DNA from 4 places in the Sporolactobacillus sp. BBK16-2 genome. Region 2 is predicted to be linked to each of the others. Evidence: riboswitches for the same ligand, from Rfam matches in the RefSeq annotation. Region 2 holds a riboswitch; each other region holds the start of a gene.
The links. Region 2 has a riboswitch for S-adenosylmethionine ahead of AC6F33_RS15425 (PLP-dependent transferase). Riboswitches for the same ligand answer to the same signal wherever they lie in the genome.
Positions count from the first base shown of each region.

Region 1: it holds a riboswitch for S-adenosylmethionine, as region 2 does, so the genes downstream of both, AC6F33_RS05920 (methionine ABC transporter ATP-binding protein) here and AC6F33_RS15425 (PLP-dependent transferase) in region 2, are expected to answer to the same signal.
Region 3: it holds a riboswitch for S-adenosylmethionine, as region 2 does, so the genes downstream of both, AC6F33_RS16785 (O-acetylhomoserine aminocarboxypropyltransferase/cysteine synthase family protein) here and AC6F33_RS15425 (PLP-dependent transferase) in region 2, are expected to answer to the same signal.
Region 4: it holds a riboswitch for S-adenosylmethionine, as region 2 does, so the genes downstream of both, AC6F33_RS14055 (copper resistance CopC/CopD family protein) here and AC6F33_RS15425 (PLP-dependent transferase) in region 2, are expected to answer to the same signal.

Region 1 covers NZ_CM187611.1:1,179,164-1,182,275, reverse strand. The annotation lists gene AC6F33_RS05925 (methionine ABC transporter permease) at 1-92, opposite strand, end outside; gene AC6F33_RS05920 (methionine ABC transporter ATP-binding protein) at 85-1,104, opposite strand; SAM riboswitch class I at 1,257-1,370, opposite strand; gene AC6F33_RS05915 (anti-sigma factor domain-containing protein) at 1,512-2,456, opposite strand; gene sigI (RNA polymerase sigma-I factor) at 2,482-3,112, opposite strand, start outside.
Region 2 covers NZ_CM187611.1:3,097,690-3,100,801, forward strand. The annotation lists gene metC (cystathionine beta-lyase) at 1-103, opposite strand, end outside; gene AC6F33_RS15425 (PLP-dependent transferase) at 96-1,217, opposite strand; SAM riboswitch class I at 1,349-1,465, opposite strand; gene AC6F33_RS15430 (helix-turn-helix transcriptional regulator) at 1,526-1,720, opposite strand; gene AC6F33_RS15435 (hypothetical protein) at 1,736-2,071, opposite strand; gene AC6F33_RS15440 (MurR/RpiR family transcriptional regulator) at 2,154-2,987, opposite strand.
Region 3 covers NZ_CM187611.1:3,402,928-3,406,039, forward strand. The annotation lists gene AC6F33_RS16780 (aldehyde dehydrogenase family protein) at 1-1,347, shown strand, start outside; SAM riboswitch class I at 1,490-1,594, shown strand; gene AC6F33_RS16785 (O-acetylhomoserine aminocarboxypropyltransferase/cysteine synthase family protein) at 1,717-3,021, shown strand; gene AC6F33_RS16790 (NAD(P)/FAD-dependent oxidoreductase) at 3,108-3,112, opposite strand, start outside.
Region 4 covers NZ_CM187611.1:2,838,071-2,841,182, forward strand. The annotation lists gene AC6F33_RS14055 (copper resistance CopC/CopD family protein) at 1-1,312, opposite strand, end outside; SAM riboswitch class I at 1,460-1,571, opposite strand; gene AC6F33_RS14060 (FbpB family small basic protein) at 1,623-1,781, opposite strand.

The sequences.
Region 1 (3,112 bases), 1.6 Mb from region 2:
GTAAACACACCGGAGATAGCTGTCATATAGAGCGTTTGACCGGTAGACAGCCACATACTTGGCCAATCAACATTTTGTAACCACTCAAACATTTTCCTTTGTCACCTCAACTCTCACGCCTTCTGAACGCAGAACGTTGATCGCTTTTCTAATGGATTCTGAAGCCCCTTGAATGGAAACGATTGTATGCTCCGATTGAGTGTTCGCTCCGTATGCTAATCCAAGCACCTTTACCGATAGGTTCGTGTTCCCGAGCAGCCGCGATAAGCTGTGTTGAAACGTGGCTTGGTCAGCAGCCGAAAGACTGATTACAGTTCCCTCAGTATGTATCACATCGGAAACTTTGATTTGAATCGGTGTACTTTTCCCAGTATGGTTGCCTACGAATTCTTGAGTAATGGTTTGTTGCGGATTCGAAAACACAGACTCAACTGTTCCTTGCTCAACAATTTTACCGCCGTCAAGCACAGCCACACGATCGCATATTTTTCGAATTACAGTCATTTCATGAGTAATCAGTATGATCGTCAGTCCAAGCGTCTTATTAATTTCCGACAGAAGGGTAAGAATTGAATCGGTTGTTTTTGGATCAAGTGCCGATGTCGCTTCATCACAAAGAAGGACCTTCGGATTGTTAGCCAGTGCTCGTGCAATGCCTACACGCTGTTTTTGACCGCCGCTCAGTTGTGATGGATACGCAGACTCTTTGCCTTCAAGTCCAACCATCCGAATCAATTCGGCAATCCGATCTTCTCTTTGTTTCTTTTTCAGCTTCGTTAATTCTAATGGGAAAGCAATATTCTCAGCAACAGTCCGCGACCACAGCAAGTTGAAATGCTGAAAGATCATTCCAATTGACCGACGTTCTTCACGCAGCTGGCGCTCATCCAAGTCTGTAAGACTTCGACCATCAATCGTGATCGTTCCTGACGTCGGTTTCTCAAGCAGATTAATCATCCGAATGAGTGTGCTCTTGCCGGCACCGCTATAGCCAATAATGCCGAACACTTCCCCTTCCTGAATAGCAAGGCTAACATCCGATAGTGCACGCACCGGACCCTGATCAGTCCGAAACGTTTTTTCAACATTGCTTAATTGAATCAACTTCGTTCACCGCTTTCAATTATTACAGTCGTAAAAACTTATCCTACGTTTTTACTTGGCATTTAATCTGTATTCTACTTGGTGGCATCCCTCTCTCCGATTTTTGTTTCAACCAATAAAAAAACCCGCCTTGAGAGAGGTGGGATTCGCCTCTCTCATCTGTCAGAAACATTTGTTTCTGAAGGAATTAGCACCTTTATTGCAACGATCTGCAATTAGGTTGCCGGGCATCATCGGGCCAGTCCCTCCGCCTCTCTGGATAAGAGTTTTTCTATTCAATTGAGTGTTAATAATTTACCACGCATAACTCAAGCTGTCAAACCATTTTTTCTCTTAACAGATACCCGATTATGCATATTAAAAAATCCAAGCAGATGTTTCTCTGCTTGGATCTTCATAGACAAAAATCAGGCATAACCCGCTATTCGAGTGTTCAAATAATTATAGCTGCTGTTCTCCCTGCTTTTAGCCGCCTCACCGACCTGAAAAGGATTTTGAAAGAGCGGTTTAAGTTGATTGGCCCTAAAGGACGCTTGCTCCGTAGATGGTCTGCTTCCTTGAGTATTATTCCGTTCTCTAATCAACGAATGCCATGGCAGTGAAACAGCTCCTGATACTTCGCGCATCTTCTCAGTGGATAATTGTTGGGCATCTTCAAGCGAGAGCGTCTTGCCGTACGCATTCGCTTGCAAATAAAGCAGATACTTTCCAACAGACAGGCCTCGTGCTTCGGCATCCTTTTTTCGTTCAAGAGATGCTTGAAGCCACTCAATTCCAATTCCGTTCGCTTGAAGGGATTGACTTGCTCCGCGATTAAAAGATGCGGTCAAGCCCTCTGTAAATACTGATTTTTGCGAGCGGCCGATTTGATTCGTCAAAACTGTTGTAACTAAACAAAGCGATCGCTTATCTGAAACGCCTTCGTTCCTCAGTTTTGAGAAGAGTGCTGAACTGAACTGCTGAAGAGGCATCTTTTGGACGACAGGGATACTCTGAAGCAGTTGTCTTGCTTCACTGTTTAAAGGCTGTACAGAGATAACCTGCATATTACGATCTACACTCGCTTCGATACTTGCCTTTAAATCAAAATACACATATGCAGCTACCGGCCCAGGAGGCGCATAAGTACTATGCGACAACGGAATAAAACAAAGCAGCGAAAATCCAAGTGCGATGATCGGCGTCAGTATCGATTTGGGAAGAAAGTTAAATCGGGCAAGGTGTTTGGAACGTACCGTTTGTCCAATAGAAAGATCAGCCATGCGTCTGAGCCTGACCGATTTGAAGTCGCCTTCATCAGTCAGAATGACAGCACGCCTCCCCTTTTTGGACACGAGTACACCCTGATTAATCAGTTTTCCTCCCCACCTTTCTCGGTCACTGAACCGTTTCTAATTCCGGTTCAATATATGACTTTAATGCACTGAACCCGCCAATATAGATCAGCGACAATGCTATTATATATTTTCGATTCCTTTCAATCGTTTTGCGGCTACACGATACAAATTGTAACAAATCTTTTATCGGCAGCTGCTTCTTTTTCTTTAAATAAGTTACTAATTCCTTGTGCTCAACCAGCCTTTTTGCCGATACTTTTGCATTTTCACGCGCATCCGCATGCTTCGGGCAATGCTTGCTCAACACATCAAATGTAATACCGTATTCGAGCAGCAGTGTTTGATAGCTTTCGATTTGCTCCATACGCTCGTTAATCCGCCGCTGCTCTTCAAAGTGATCAATAGCAGCTTGCTGTTCGATGAAACTTTCTTCCATCGTGTTTTCATCGGTCTGTTTTGTCTGATCCAAATAAATATGGCGTACTTGGCGGGATTCTTTGCGAATGAAATCAATAATTCTGCGTCGAATGACCATGTCTGCAAAAGTCAAAAACTTACTTCCCTGCCCTTTTTGGTACTGGTTAATTGCTTCGTTAAACGCAACTAAACCGATACTGAATTCATCCATTGTCTGATCTATAAAACGATTGCATACTTTAGAAACAACCTTT
Region 2 (3,112 bases):
AGGTTGATGATAAATAAACAGGCACATTTGCCGCCCCTGTTTGTGGATCGACAGCAACCGTTTCTTTTATTAGTTTGGTAGAAAAATGAATCGATTCACTCATGTGCGGTCACCTCTTCTTTTAACGTCTGAAATGCTTGATTCAAATCGCTAATCAAATCGTCCGGGTGCTCAATACCGGTCGAAAGACGAAGCAATGAATTAGACAGGCCGTATTCAAGACGCAGAGCTTCGGGAATATCTGCATGAGTCTGCGTTGCCGGATAGGTAATCAGACTTTCAACACCACCGAGACTTTCGGCAAAGGTGATCAAGTGCAGCGATTTGAGAAAAGGTTCGACATAATCCGGCGCGGTTAATTCAAAGCTGACCATTCCGCCTTTGCCTGGATAAAGCACCTTGGTCACAAGCGGCTGCTTCTCGAGATAGGCAACAATCTTGCGTGCGTTCTCCTGATGCTGGCGCATACGCAGGGCGAGCGTTTTCAAGCCACGTATCAGAAGCCACGAATCAAACGGATCAAGAACCACGCCACATGAATTATGATAGAGTCGCAGTTTCTCAGTAACTTTTGTTCGATTTGAGATCACAAGACCTGCAAGCACATCATTATGTCCGGCCAAATATTTTGTTGCACTGTGCACGACAATGTCGGCTCCCTGTTCAATCGGGCGTTGCAGAATCGGTGTGTAAAATGTATTGTCAACGATAAGCAGCAATTCATTTTTTTTCGTAATCTTTGCGATTGCCGATAGATCAACCTCGTGCATCAACGGATTGGTTGGTGTTTCAATGAAAATTGCTTTTGTCTCCGGACAGACAAGATCAGCTAATTCACCCAGATTTTCGCCGTCCCAATAAGAGAATGAGAGATGGTACTGCTTACTCAGAATCTCAAAAAAGCGGAAGGTACCGCCATAGAGATCTCTTGAAGCAATAATATGATCCCCCGAGCTGAATAATGAAAAAGCGAGCTGAATCGCGCTCATTCCTGAGCTGCAGGCAAAGCCCTCCTGACCGCCTTCTATATCGGCAATTGCCTTCTCCAAAATAGATCGTGTCGGATTGCCCGTGCGCGTATAGTCATAGCCTTTTGAGATGCCGATTCCTTCATGTTTATAAGCGGTAGATAGATAAATTGGCGCGTTGACTGCACCCAATTCATCAAAACCATTCCCGATTTGTGTTAATTTTGTTTCTGTCTTATACGATGCCATGTCGCCATTCTCCCTTCAAAACAAATACATTTAAGTTCACCAGATAGATCGTGAGTCGCTTATACAATTCAAAAATAGGTAAAATAAAAAGCCTTCTTCGCAATAAGAAGAAGGCTTGGTTTGCCGGTATCTTCTTATCCCTCAGGCCGCACGCAGCCTGCTGGAATTAGCACCTTGTCGCCATTCGTAAATCAGCGACGGTTGCTGAAGCGTCATCGGGCCAGTCCCTCGGCTTCTCTTGATAAGAATCAAAATGTCTCATTCAGTTGTTGATTAGTGTACACTAGTGCGCCTATTTTTTCAAGACCTTATTCATTTAGAAAAAGTTCGTCCACTCGTTTATTCAGCACATGCGCAAGGCGAAACGCAAGCTTCAATGTCGGATCGTATTTATTGTTTTCGATCGCGTTAATTGTCTGCCTTGATACATTGCATTTTTTTGCGAGTTCATCCTGCGAGAGTTTTAATGTAACCCGCAGCTCGCGAATCTGATTTTTCACAATTTCGTGCTCCCAACCTCAGGCTCTCATTTTCCAGCTGTTAAACGCGTAAAAAATAAAATAGCTTGCAAGCGCCGCAACTAAATAAAACCCCGCCGGATATTTTAGGGACAGTCCAGAAACAGTTCCTAGGTGAAAATAATCCCGCACGAAATCAGCAGCAAAAAGCATTAAGAGCGCAAGCCAGCTGCTGACAATTGATTTCCTTTTAATCATCTGCTTTCGTTCATCCTGAGTGCGTCCTGAAAAAACAAGCCCATCTCCGGTCAGCCAATCAATCACGAAAAACAGGATAAGTCCGAGTAAAGCGTATACACTCCATTCAAGCAGTGAGCTTTTAATGAAATCCGACATGTCAAGACACCTCGTTATGTAAAATACTTTTGACATCATTATATGTGGAATACCTCAGGGGTGTCAAATACTTTTTACATACTCATCTTGGCAAGTCATCCTTATACTTTTTTCTCAAAGCGCTCAATTGATCCAATCTCTGCATATTTTTGTCTTGCTGTTTCTCACTGAGCGACAAGATCAGATTCTCAACTAGGTAAGTCGCTGCAATCATGGAATGAAATTCATCCTTTTCTCCTCGACTCGCAAACAAAAGAGCATCGAAGGCATGATGCGTCCGAAGCACCGGCTGATCGGTAATGACAATCGTCCGATAGCCTGCTGATGCTCCATAATCCAGCAGCACGTCTCCTTCCTTTAATATTCGTGAAAAAGCAAAAATCAACACGACGCAGTTTTTGTCAATATGGACCAAATCCTCGAGCAGCTCGCTCCCCCATTTGCGCAGGATAACAACCGTTACGCCAAACCGAGCCAACCGGTAATTCAGCAATTCCGCAAGGCCGATCGATGGTCCCGGAGCATAAATATAGAGCTTCTTCGCTTCCTGAATCAAAGTAACCGCACGCTCGAAATAAGCCTTGTTGAAATGATTCAACGTCACCTGCAGGAGCTGGACACTCTTATTCAAATGATGAATCTGTAATTTGGTGTGTTCAAGATCGTCAATGGTGTTCATCATTTTTTTTGCCGGCGTAATTTCAAGATCTTCTCTTAATTTCCGCTTGTAATCTTTCAAATTTTTAAACCCAATCATCATCCAAAAACGGGAAACAGAGGCAATGCTCACTCCTGATTCTTTAGCGATTTCTTTTTCAGTCAACAGCATAACTGCTGATTCATTGTGCTGCAGCCATTGGGCAATTTTCAGATGTGTCGGCGAAAGCAGGCTGATATTAATGGGACTGCGACTCATGAGATCACCTTTTTTTGCTTTCATCATAGCATTAGCGTCGCTGATTTCGCAGTTCTATGAAAATAAAATTACATTATTATAGAAAATAATAATTTATTTACACTAGATTCACATGATTCCCACGG
Region 3 (3,112 bases), 310 kb from region 2:
AGTCATGCCGATGTAGACGCAGCTGTGGAAGCAGCTACAAAAGCATTTGACACATGGAAGGATGTCAGCGTTCAAGAGAAAAGTACTCTGTTGCTTAAGATCGCTGATTTAATTGATGAAAACGCTGATCACCTGGCACTTGTTGAAACATTAGATAACGGCAAACCGCTTCGTGAAACAAAGGGAATTGACGTTCCGGCAAGTTCAGATCACTTCCGCTATTTTGCCGGTGTTATCCGTTCCGAAGAAGGCACGGCTAACGCACTTGACGAAAATACATTGACCATCAATCTAAAGGAACCTATTGGTGTCGTTGGGCAAATTGTTCCTTGGAACTTCCCATTGCTGATGGCCGCTTGGAAGATTGCTCCTGCAATTGCAGCAGGAAACACGGTTGTCATTCACCCATCTTCTTCAACATCACTGAGTCTGCTCGAATTGGCTAAAATTTTCGATCAGGCACTCCCAGCAGGAGTCGTGAATGTTATTACCGGACGCGGCTCTGATTCCGGCGATTATATGCTGCATCATCCCGGCTTTGCAAAGCTTGCGTTCACCGGCTCAACCCAAATCGGTTATGAAGTTGCCGCGGCAGCTGCAAAGCGCTTGATTCCGGCAACCCTTGAACTCGGCGGCAAATCGGCCAACATTTTCTTTGATGACGCTCCATGGGAACGTGCCATTGAAGGCGCACAGCTCGGCATTCTATTCAATCAAGGCCAAGTATGCTGTGCAGGTTCACGAATCTTCGTTCAAGAAGGCATCTATGATAAATTCGTTAGCGCACTAAAAGATGCATTCGAGAAAGTTAATGTCGGTTTGCCTTGGGAAGACGGCGTTCAAATGGGTGCTCAAGTCAACAAACGGCAACTGGAAAAGATCTTGGAATATGTTAAGATCGGCCAGGATGAAGGCGCAAAGCTTGTGACCGGCGGATGCCAGCTGACGGACAACAACCTCGATAAAGGTGTCTTCATGGCCCCAACGCTTCTTGCAGACGCAAATAACGACATGCGAATCGCTCAGGAAGAAATCTTCGGACCGGTTGCAACGGTTATCAAATTTAAAGATGCAGATGAAGCAATTAAACTCGCAAACCAATCGGATTACGGTCTTGGCGGTGCGGTATGGACACAAGATATCAACAAGGCACTCCGTGTCGCTCGCAGCGTACGTACCGGTCGTATGTGGGTCAACACCTACAACCAGCTTCCTGCAGGTGCTCCATTCGGCGGCTACAAGAAATCCGGTATCGGCCGTGAAACGTATAAGAGTATTCTTGATGCTTATACGCAAACGAAGAATATCTACATCAGCACAAAAGAAACAGTTGACGGTCTCTATTAATCAGGTCTGTCATTCTATCAGAAAGAGACGAATGCTTCACGCATTCGCCTTTTTCTTTATTTTTGATTAAACATATCAAATTACTTGTATTTATTGCTTGACAAATAAAACACAGCACGATAAACTGTACACAATTAAATAAATCTTATCAAGAGTGGCGGAGGGACTGGCCCGACGAAGCCCGACAACCAGCACGTTTGATGTGTATGGTGTTAATTCCAGCAGATTAAATTCTGGCAGATAAGAAAAGAACCGGCGAATAAGGCCGCTTCCCTATCTACTCTGCGGGAAGCGGTCTTTTAATCTGCGCACCCTTTTTTCTAAGATTTTATTTAATGTAAAACTTAAAGAACATAGGGAGAGATGAACATGGCAGAGGAAAGAAAATATGGTTTTGAGACTTTGCAGGTACACGCAGGTCAAGTGCCTGATCCTGCAACAGGTGCACGTGCCGTACCAATCTATCAGACTACTTCATTTGTATTCAAGGATGCAGACGAAGCAGCAGACTTCTTTCAATTGAAAAGGCCGGGCAATGTGTATGCACGCATTATGAACCCAACTGAAGATGTCTTTGAACAGCGCGTTGCTCAGCTTGAAGGCGGATCCGCAGCTCTTGCCACCTCTTCAGGACTTGCGGCGATTACGTACGCCATTTTGAATGTTGCAAATGCCGGTGATCATATTGTTGCTGCCTCTACCTTGTACGGTGGTACGTATGAATTGTTCAATGTCACTTTGAAAAAACTCGGTATTGATGTCACATTCGTTGATCCGGATGATCCGGAAAATTTCCGCGCAGCAATCCGTGATAATACAAAAGCACTCTACGGTGAAACGATTGGTAACCCGAAAATCAATATTCTCGATATCGAAGCCGTTGCCAATATCGCACACGAAAATAAAATTCCTCTCATTGTTGACAACACCTTCGGAACACCTTACCTCGTTCGTCCAATCGAATTCGGCGCAGATGTCGTTGTCCATTCTGCTACGAAATTTATTGGTGGCCACGGAACTGCTATCGGAGGCATTCTCGTTGACGGAGGAAAATTTGACTGGCGGGCAAGTGGCAAATTCCCTGATTTCACGACACCGGACAAAAGCTACGGCGGCTTGGTCTATGCTGATCTCGCACCTGCTTCATTCGCTGCAAAAGCACGTATTCAGCTGCTGCGCAACACAGGCGCAACAGTCAGCCCGCAGAATGCATTCCTGTTCCTGCAAGGCTTGGAATCTCTTTCCCTGCGTGTGGAACGCCATGTTCAAAATGCACGCAAAGTTGCTGAGTTTTTAAACAATCATCCGAAAATCACATGGGTAAACTATCCTGAACTTGATGGCAACCCATACAAAGAACTGTCAAAAAAATACTTTCCAAAAGGTCCCGGATCCATTTTCACATTTGGCGTGAAAGGCGGACTACAAGCGGGTAAGACATTAATCAACAATGTAAAGCTGTTCTCATTGCTCGCCAATGTGGCCGATGCAAAATCGCTGATCATTCATCCGGCAAGCACGACACATGCTGAATTGACTGCGGAAGAACAGGCCTTTACCGGTGTAACACCCGAACTGATTCGTGTATCCATTGGTATCGAAAGCGTTGACGACATCATCTATGATCTGGAACAGGCATTGGCAAAAGTTCCGGACGCGGTCGCAGCTAAATAATAGAATAGACAAAGAGTAAAGCTATCGGGGGTTATTAACTAGAAGGAGCCTGCAAATGATTTAGTTTGCAGGCTCCTTATTATTTTTTATT
Region 4 (3,112 bases), 260 kb from region 2:
CATTGGTCAATACAGCAGCAGCCAGTAAAACCGTCAGCCCGATCAGAAGCTCGCCCAGTACACTTTTCTTGAGAAAATCCCTCTGCTTCTTCACGCGCACGTTCGAATAGAGCGCAAACAGCAGCATGAGCAGCAGAAGAACCGCTTTTATGATGATGATCCAGCCATAAGTTGAGGTATATAATGCTCGAAATGACGTCAAGTGAATCAGCGTGCCGATCAAGCCGGTTAAAAAGATTACCCCAACTAAAAGAAGCGCAACGTTTGAAAAGCGATGCAACGTTTGCCAGTAGATCTTTTTTTGCTGCTCAGGAGAATCATTGTTTTTTACCGATCTGGGCAGGAAAAGCAGAAGGCAAAGTAAAGACCCAATCCAGATTGACGCGGCAGACAGATGCAGAAAGTCCGCAGCCACAGCCCAAACACGCAATTCCTGATCCTCAGTACCAGCGGCATGGCCGACAAATGCTTTGGACAAAGAAAAGACAAACAACAAGCCGATGAGCACCCATAAGAGTCCACGAACCGTTCGCTCGGATTGCGTGCGAAATAACCAGAAAAGAAGGGAGATGCACAGAATTAAACTACTGATTTGTAGGAACCATGGTGTACCGAATGAGGTCGTCAGCAACGTTTCGCCAACAGCTTTACCCGAAAACGCATGCAGCCAGTTCACATCAGCGTTACGTGTCACTTGAAGCGGCAGCGCGAGCAGAACGCCAAGCAGCAGAATCCCTGCGGCACTCCAAAGTGTTCGCCGCAGCGCCTTTTGGTTAAAAATCACTAGATTTCGTTCCGGATTGAAAAATTTCAGGAAGAACAGTATGCCAAAAAAGAAAGACAAACCAAGATAGATCAGCCATTGAATCACGAGTTGGTCCGCACCGGGAAGATCGCTCCGCGTATCACTGGAAGACTGCACATTTGCGGCACTTTCTTTCGGTTGTCCAACGTGAAAACCAATCGTTCCGTGAACGGCATGCCCATCTGCCGATACGACTTTCCAATTCATCCGGTAATAGCCGCTGGAAAGCTGCTTTTTTACACCATTTTCCAATACGCTTCGGTTCTTCTTGTTACGCTGCGCGTGATCTGTATCAACACGGCTGCCCTTTTGATTCAAAACCTCCAAGGTCAGAAAAGACGGTTGGATTTCTTCATTAAATTGAATCGTGACATTCTTAAGATTTCCGTTTACCTGTTGATTCTGAGCAGGGTTCGATTTCACAACAGAAGCGTGTGCCGATGCAAAACTAGCAAACATTAAAGGAAAAAAAATAAGAACGAGAAACGCACTAATTTTTTGTTTCATAGTTAATTAACCATCCGATCTTTCAGAATCATTGTTGTGCGTGGCCCCGCATGAAACAGCTAAAAAATTGCATCACGAAGAGCACAAAAGTCTGATCTAAAAAAAACAAGCCTAACGACGATGCGAAAGGTTTGCTGCGTTGGTTCTTTCTCATCTTCAAACACCATTCAGTGTTTCTGGAATGGACACCGTGCATGCATGCAAACATGTTGGTTGTCGGGGTTCATTGGGCCAGTCCCTCCCCCACTCTGGATAAGAATTCATATTCAATTCTCAACAAACACAGCACCCCGCCAAACTAGTCATCATTTTACCGAGTTTTACTTTGCGGCTTGCTGTTTTCCAATTTTGCCACACGCCTTCGGTCCAGTTTCGCCTCTAATGCTTGCATCACCGATTCTGTACTTAGCATTTCAGATATATTTTGCTGTACCAGCTTATTAAAAGACAAGAAACGCCTGCGCACCATGATCTTCCTCCTCTCATTATTATTCCAAGTATTATTATATGTTTTTGGTGTTTTTCACATTGTAATACAAATAGGAATCCGTATCAATAGTGATTTCTCAATAATGTCAATGTCTGCGAGACTATCCCCCTGACTTGCGATCAACAGAGACACTCCGCAGGCGTCCGAGCGCTTACTTCCGCAAGATGCGGAAGCTCCATTTTAGCCGCTTATCCCCGTTCAGCAAATCAAAGATCGTGAACTACATCGGGATTAAAATTCCGAGCTTCTAGTAACATCTCATACTTGCTTGGAACATCCAAGCAGCGGCTAAGTCTCTTTTACAAGTTAAGAAAGTATAGCGTTTTGCCTTGTCGGTACGACGATAAGGTCATAAGATTTGGTTGGGCGATCAGGTAAGCGTCCAATCCGAGAAATAAACGGAAAAATTCCGCTTAATTGGAAAATGAATGAAAAAATTGCTTAAATAGACGGAGAAATTCCGCTTATCAAATCGAAAAACATGAAAATGGAGGGTTTTTCTGTGTATAAGCGGAAAAATTACCCTTATACACCTGTGAAACAAGCGCCAGGATGCATATAACCGGAAAATCTCCGCTTATTTTATTCCGGCCGCGTTACTTAATTAAGGATCCCAATGATTTATTAGGAAACTTGGCTTCGCCAAGCCCCTGGCGAAGGCGAAGACTTAGTTGCGACGGCCATGGACGGACTAGTGTCCGGTGAGCCGCAGGACGCGGCGCTTTTTCGGACCGCTTACACTCGTTTCCTTTAAATGTTTTCTTATACTTTCCTACCAGTGTGAAACAGAAATGTCTGTTCGCGCACAAGCTTGATGATTCAAAACGGTATTTAGAGCAAATGAACTTTCGTATGTTTTTATATTCTGATTGACGCATTTGCATTGATAGGATTGCTTGAAGGATTTCTTCGACTTAAGTCATGTTTTTGCTTAAAGAAATTTTTGTACTTTCCACCAAATCGCGATTGGTGATCTGAAGACTCATGCTTTCAGCATCTTTAAGCCACGGATAGTCACGTTTTAGTGCTATTAAAAGATTATTTCAGAGCATAAGTAATCAAAAAAGTGGCTTTCGGATTATGTTCATACCGTTCGATCAGTATGTTTAGCATCTGATCCCAAACAAAACGGTTGTAGCCAAAGTTTCATTGGATGAATAGTTTTTGTTTTTTAGTGGGGTAGATTCATACGTTAAGCCCTTTTAAAGTCATCGTTTCACCTCTTTTCACAGCATAATAGCAGCACAAGCGTTCGCGCTTTCACTATGATTGAACCGGTTTCCAAACAAGAAAATGGAGACCCAAGGCGC